DNA from 2 places in the Stenotrophomonas sp. YJH_SMC_25 genome. Region 2 is predicted to be linked to the other one. Evidence: riboswitches for the same ligand, from Rfam matches in the RefSeq annotation. Region 2 holds a riboswitch; the other holds the start of a gene.
What was found. Region 2 has a riboswitch for cobalamin ahead of btuB (TonB-dependent vitamin B12 receptor). Riboswitches for the same ligand answer to the same signal wherever they lie in the genome.
Positions count from the first base shown of each region.

Region 1 (3,385 bases), on a different contig from region 2:
GAGATCCCGAGGTTGCCGGCCAGCGCCCGGCACTACCGAATCCTGATTTCGTGCGCGGTAGCGCCGGGCCATGCCCGGCGGTCACGCCTCAGACGATCGCGATCCCCGCCTTGCCCAGCGCCTCGCGCACCATCACGTCGTTGGCTTCGGTCACCGGCTTGGTCAGCTCCCACAGGAACTTCACCCGGAAGCCGGACTTCACCGCGTCCTGCGCGCTCCACAGCACGCAGTAGTCACGGGCCAGGCCGCATACGTGCACTTCGCGGATGCGGCGTTCATGCAGCCAGCCGGCCAGGCCGGTGGCCGGGCGCTTGCCATCGGGGCCGTGGTTCTCGCGGAAGGCGCTGTACGAATCCACCTGTTGGCGCGTGCCCTTGCGCAGGATCAGGTCGGCCACGGTCCAGTCCACGCCCGGGTGCAGGGCGGCACCGGCGCTGCCCTGCACGCAGTGGTCCGGCCACAGGGTCTGCGGCTGCGCGTGCAGCAGGATGGTCTCGAACGGGCGTTGGCCGGGGTGCTGGCTGGCGAACGAGGCATGGTCGGCCGGGTGCCAGTCCTGTGTTGCCACCACGGTGCGGTAGCGGCGCTGCGCCAGCAGATCGGCAATGGGTGCCACCAGCGCATCGCCCTGGTCGCAGGCCAGGGCACCACCGGGCATGAAGTCCGGCTGCAGGTCGATCACCAGCAGGGCGACATCGGCGGGCAGGGCGGTCATGGCAGATCCAGCACGAACTCAAGGGGCGACCAGCGTGGCCGCCCCATGCCTGCGCGTCAATCGTCCTGCGGCGTCCCAGCGTCCTGACCGTAGTACAACAGGCCGATCTTGATCCGCTCGCGGCCATTCTCGCGGCGATGGCGGTTGGCATCGCGCAGCGAGTACACGCAGCCGCAGTATTCCTGCTGGTAGAACTGCTCGCGCTTGCTGATCTCGATCATGCGGCTGGCACCGCCGCCCTTGCGCCAGTTGTAGTCCCAGTACTGCAGGCCTTCATAGCGCGAGGCGGCGCGGATGCCGCAGTCGTTGATCTGCGCCATGTTCTTCCAGCGCGAGATGCCCAGCGAAGAACTGATGGTGTCGTAACCGTGCTCGTGCGCGTACAACGCAGTGCGCTCGAAGCGCATGTCGAAGCACATCGTGCAGCGGATGCCGCGCTCGGGCTCGTTTTCCATGCCGCGTGCGCGGCTGAACCAGTTGTCGGTGTCGTAGTCGCAGTCGATGAAGGGAATGCCGTGCTGCTCGGCGAAGCGGATGTTCTCCTGCTTGCGCAGCTCGTACTCCTTCACCGGGTGGATGTTGGGGTTGTAGAAGAAGATCGCGTAGTCGATCCCGGAGGCGGTGATCGCCTCCATCACTTCGCCGGAACAGGGCGCGCAGCACGAATGCAGCAGCAGGCGCTTGCCGTCGGCGGGCAGGGTCAGGGTGGGGCGTTGGAGCTCGGTCATCGTCAGGTACCGCATGGACCGCCGGCAACGGCGGTGGCCCATGCATCAGCGCGTGGGTGAACGGGTCTGGCCGGATACCGTGAACAGGACGCGCGCGGCCACACCGCCTGCACGCGCAGGACGACGACGGCCCCGGCAACCTCCCCGCGGAGATTCCAGGTCGAGTCAGGGGACGGTCGTGTCCCCCGGCCGGGGCCGGTATTCGGGCTGATGGACACGGGCCGCAGCCCACCTACTACCCGCCGCTTCCCAGGCGCGAGCCCAGTGCTGTTGGCAGGATTCGTTTCCATTCACCGCTGCGGGGCAGCTCCGGAATGGACGCGCGAGGCGCCTTCACCGGATTCCCGTTTAAACCCCTCCCCGCGCCGCAGCGATGGGAGGGATACCTTCGGCGTGTGCAAGGTGGACCTGTTGGTGGCGCCGGTCAAGAGCGCAGGGGTCAGAGCCCGCTGCGCTGCAACGGGATCCGACCCCAGCGGAAGGAAGGGGTCGGATCCCGCTGCCACGCAGCGGGCTCTGACCCCGGTCGGGATGCGCCTTCAATGCCCCACGGCCGCCCGCGTGCGGATGTCGTCCAGCCGCTGGTCGTGCAGCAGGCGGCCGTTCTCCCACACGGTCACCATTGCGTCCTCGAAGCCGTCCGGCAGGGTGTCGTCGCCGTTGGCCGGCAGTGGCACCGTATGCAGGCTGCCGTCATCCAGGCGGCGCAGCAGGCGCATGCGGCCACGCTTGCTGGTCTTGCCGGCATCGGTGACCGGATCCTTGTAGACGTCGATCCACTCACCCTCGACCCGCGCCGCCGAGCACTTCAGCGCGAACTTCTGCGTATCGCGGTCCAGTCGCTGCAGCAGTGCACCGCCCATGCCGAAGGCCACGTTGTCGGCAGCGTAGCCGTCGTCGGTGGTGCGCTGCAGGATCGCGCGGATGGTGTCCGGATTGATGCCATCGCCCTGGATCACCCGCACGTGGTTGAGCACGCGATAGCCCTTGCCGTTGAGGCTGTGGCCGAAGGCTTCATCCAGCCGGCGCAGGCTTTCGGCCACCACCTCCACCGGGTCACCCGAGTCGGGTCGGATGACCAGGGTGGCGCCCGACGCGATCACGTCATCGCGCAGGGTGGTGCCCCAGTGTTCGCTGATCGCGTGGTAGATGTCATAGCTGTCCGACACCACCGCCACGATCGAACCGGGCTTGCCGAACTGGCGCAGCATGTTGCGATAGGCGTCCACCTCGCGTTCGCGGCCCCAACTGGTGATGGTGCTGTGCTCGGCGGCCGGAATCGAATAGCCGGCCATCGGCGCGTGGTAGTGCGCGCGTGCCAGGCACAGCGCCGACACGGTATCGGTGCCGAGGAAGTTGACCAGGTGCGCGGCACCGCCCAACGCGGCCGATTCCAGGCTCGATACACCGCGCGCGCCGAAGTCGTGCAGCTTGAACGGCAGCTGCCCCTGCGGGTCGTCGCTGGTCTGCTGCAGGAACGCGGCGATGGTCTGCCGTGCGTGCCAGCTGATGGTGGCCACGGTGACCGGATACCACACGCGCAGCAGCAGCGTTTCCAGATACGACGGCACCCAGAACGCAGCCGGATCGGTCGACTCGATGGTCATCAGTGCCTGGTGGGTGGGCACCACGCTGCCCTCGGGAACGGCGCGGATGCGCACCGGCAGGTGGCCGCCAAGCCGGTCGACGATATCGCGCCAGCCGGCCTCGTTGAACGGTTCGCCATGGGCGGCGAATACCGCAGCAGCGTCGTCGATGTCGGCGTGGGTGACCGGTCGTGCCAGCGCGTCCTTGAGGATCGCCTGCAGGCCGAAGAACACCGTGCGATCGTGCAGGCCGCCACGTGATTCGACGTAGAAGAACGTGGCATCGGTACCCGGCGGGTACTGCAGCCAATGGCTGGCCTTGTAGCTGTCGGTGTTGAGGAGAAGATTATCGAGGT
Region 1 is NZ_JCAFSV010000002.1:96,653-100,037, reverse strand. Features, by position in the region: gene pncA (bifunctional nicotinamidase/pyrazinamidase) at 89-715, opposite strand; gene AC5P7E_RS03450 (epoxyqueuosine reductase QueH) at 772-1,458, opposite strand; cobalamin riboswitch at 1,620-1,849, opposite strand; gene AC5P7E_RS03445 (nicotinate phosphoribosyltransferase) at 1,983-3,385, opposite strand, start outside.
Region 1: linked by a shared signal. The riboswitch ahead of AC5P7E_RS03450 (epoxyqueuosine reductase QueH) and the one ahead of btuB (TonB-dependent vitamin B12 receptor) in region 2 are both predicted to bind cobalamin.

Region 2 (3,385 bases):
GGTCTGCTGCGCGCGGCGTGGCAGCCAGTTGTCGAACTGGGTGCTGCCGCCGGTGCGGTTGCGCGGGTCGGTGTAGCTCAGCTGCGCGTTGATGTCGAAGCCGGCCAGCAGCACGCCACCGGTCAGCTCGGCACCGCGGATGCGGGCCTTCTCCACCTGCTGCATCTTGAAGGTTGCCGCATCGTAGGTGATCAGGTCATCGATGCGGGTTTCATACACGTCCAGGCCCCAGTGCCAGCCCTGGCCCTGCTGCGAAACGCCGAGGTTGGCACTCTTGGATTTCTCCGGGTTCAACGTAGGCACGCCGCTCCACGGGTCGTACAGATCGCTGAAGGTCGGTGCCTTGAACGCCGTGCCATAGCTGGCGTTGAGGCGCAGGCCGTGGCCCAGCTCCATCGCCCAGCCAACGCTGCCGGTGGCGTGGTTGCCGAACTGCTGGTTGTCGTCGCTGCGTGCGCTGGCCTGCAGCTGGTGGCGGCCGAAGCGGCCCTGGTACTGCACGAATGCGCCGGTGTTGCGGCGGCGGTCGTCCAGGTAACCCGCGCTGCTGCCATCCAGGTTGTCTTCGCTCCAGTCCACGCCTGCGCTCAGCAGCTGGCCCTCGGCCACGCCGAAATCGCCCTGCAGGGAGGCGCTGTCGCGGTGGGTCTGTGCGCTGCCACGTGCACCGAAGTCGCCAAAGTTGTCCGACTCGTTGTCACTGCGGCCGACGTTGGCGGTGAATGCCAGGCGCTCGGACGGGGTGTAGCGCACCTTGCCGGCCAGCACCTGCTGGCGGGTTTCTGAATAGTTGTAGTAACCGTCGTAATGGTTCCTGCCGTCGGCGCGCAGGGCGCTGCCTTCCACGTTCCACTGCTCGTTGAAGGTGTAGCCACCGCGCAGGCTCTTGGACAGGTTGCGGTAGCCGTCGCGGTCGGGCTCGTCGGCGAAGCAGCCGGTGAACAGCGTGGCCGAGCCGCGGCAGGCATCGATGCCGTCGGAATGCTGGTAGGCGATATCCGCACCGAACCAGCCGCGTTCGGTACCGCCGCCAATGCCACCGCTGGCTTCACGCAGGCCGTTGCTGCCACCGCCAAGCTGGAAGTGCGGGGCGAAATCACCCTGGTTGCGGCGGGTGAAGATCTGGATCACGCCACCGATGGCGTCGGCGCCGTACAGGCTCGACTGCGGGCCGCGCACGATTTCCACGCGCTCGATCTGCGCCAGCGGCAGGTCCTGGTACATGGCCAGGCCGAGGTCGGCGCTGTTGATGCGCACGCCGTCCACCAGCACTACGGTGTGGCCGGAATTGGTACCGCGCAGGAACAGCGAGCTCTGCTTGCCGAGGCCGCCGGCATTGGCCAGGTTGATGCCGGCGCGACCGCGCAGCAGTTCCTGCAGCGAAGTGGCCTGGCTGGATTCGATCTGGGCGCGGTCGATCACCTGCGCCGGCGCGATGCTGTCCTGCAGGGCGATCGGGGTGCGGGTGGCAGTGACCAGGATCTGGTCGAGCGCGGTGGTGTCATTGGCGGCCTGGGCCAGCGCGGGCAGGGCGGCCAGCACGGCCAGGGACAGCATTCGGGACTGCAGCTTCATGGGGGACTCCGGGTGCCACGCACGCCCGCGTGGCGAAGGGGAGGAGCCGCGAAGGCAGGCGTGCGCCGATGCCGCAGCGCACGCCACGGTCATCCAGCGCCATGCCCACCGCATCGCGACCTGAGGCTTCCGGGCCGGTCTCCGGGCTTGCCGCCGGGTGGCGCGAGGCCACCGTCCAGGCGCCTTCCCATGCCTGCGGCACAGTGGCGGTGTTGCCTGGAACTGACGTGCTTACCGTTGCGGGGGCAGCGCCGGCCTGGCGTGGAATCACGCGTCACCGGCTTCCCGTTTCAACCTGCCGGCCATGGCCGCAGGTCACCTGGAAGTGCGCGCAGTCTACGGCATCGCAGGCCGTCCCGTTGCGTCGCGCCTGCGCGACTGCCTTTGCTGTGCCTTTAGAATGGTTGCTCGATCCCGTGGTGCCGTTGCCGATGTCCGCCCGTTTTCCGCTGTACCTGCGTCGCCCGTCCGGGACGCGCGCATGATCCTCGACCTGGTCCGCCATGCCGGCAATGGCCGTGACGAGTTCCTTGATGGCCGCAGCGACCCACCGCAGCTGGCCGGGCTGCCGCAGGAGCTGGTCGAGGCCTATGCCGGGCAGCGCTGGGAGCGGGTGATCAGTTCACCGCGGTTGCGCGCGCTGCATACGGCGATGGCCCTGGCCACGCCGCGTGGGCTGGACGTGGAAGCGGACGAGGAATGGGAAGAGCTGGACTTCGGCGATTGGGACGGGCGGTCGCTGTTCGACTTGCCGGAGGATGCACTGGCGGCCTTCCATGCCGACCCGCACGCGTTCCCGCCGCCCAATGGCGAGAGCTGGGGCCACTTCGAGCGACGCATCGCGCGCGCGCTGGATCGCCTGCTCGATGATGACGATCCGGTGCCGACGCTGGTGGTCAGCCATGGCGGCCCGTTGCGCATGGTGCTGTCGCAGGTCTGCGGCCTGCCGATGTCGCTGTGCTGGGCGCTGCGTATCGACCACGGCACGCGCCTGCGGGTGTGGCTGGAGCGCGGCGAGATCGGGCTGGTGGGTGAGCTGCTGGAGCTGCAGCAGCCCTGAGCGCACTCGCCGGGCATGGCCCGGCGCTACCGATCCCGCATCACACTGGTAGTGCCGGCCGCTGGCCGGCATCCCCAGGAACGCGGAGGCCTCAATCCTCGTCCGCGCCCCCGGGCACGCTGTCCTCAGCGTCATCGTCGGCATCGAAGCGCTGCTCATGCACCGGGCCCGACGCCGGGCCGGCTGCCTTCAGCGGATGCGCAGCGATGCGTGCTTCGTAATCCTGCACCAGTGCTTCACGCTGTGGCTCGCTCAGCTCCTGCCAATGGCAGTCCAGCAACGCGCCTTCCAGCGAGTACAGCAGGTTCAGGCTGGGCTTGAAGCCGGCGCGCTTGACCTTGACGAAGGCGCCGACGGCTCCGATCGCGACCAGGTCGTCGCGGCTGCGCAGGCCGACCTGGCGCAGCCACGCCGCACTTTTCGGGCCGATGTTGCGCAGCTTCGGTGCGCTCATCCCAACGCCTCGACGAACACGCGGGCGATGGCTTCCAGGCCGGCCTGATCTTCTGCGTCGAAGCGGCCGACCTTCGGGCTGTCGATATCGAACACGCCGATCAGTTCATCGCCGCGCAGCAGCGGCACCACCAGTTCCGAGCGCGAGGCCGAATCGCAGGCGATATGGCCGGGGAAGGCGTCGACGTCCTCCACACGCTGGGTCACGCGCTGGCTGGCGGCGGCTCCGCACACGCCCTTGTCCAGCGGGATGCGCACGCAGGCCGGCAGGCCCTGGAACGGGCCGACCACCAGTTC
Region 2 is NZ_JCAFSV010000011.1:110,530-113,914, forward strand. Features, by position in the region: gene btuB (TonB-dependent vitamin B12 receptor) at 1-1,575, opposite strand, end outside; cobalamin riboswitch at 1,691-1,913, opposite strand; gene AC5P7E_RS15885 (histidine phosphatase family protein) at 2,057-2,635, shown strand; gene AC5P7E_RS15890 (TfoX/Sxy family protein) at 2,727-3,089, opposite strand; gene AC5P7E_RS15895 (GAF domain-containing protein) at 3,086-3,385, opposite strand, start outside.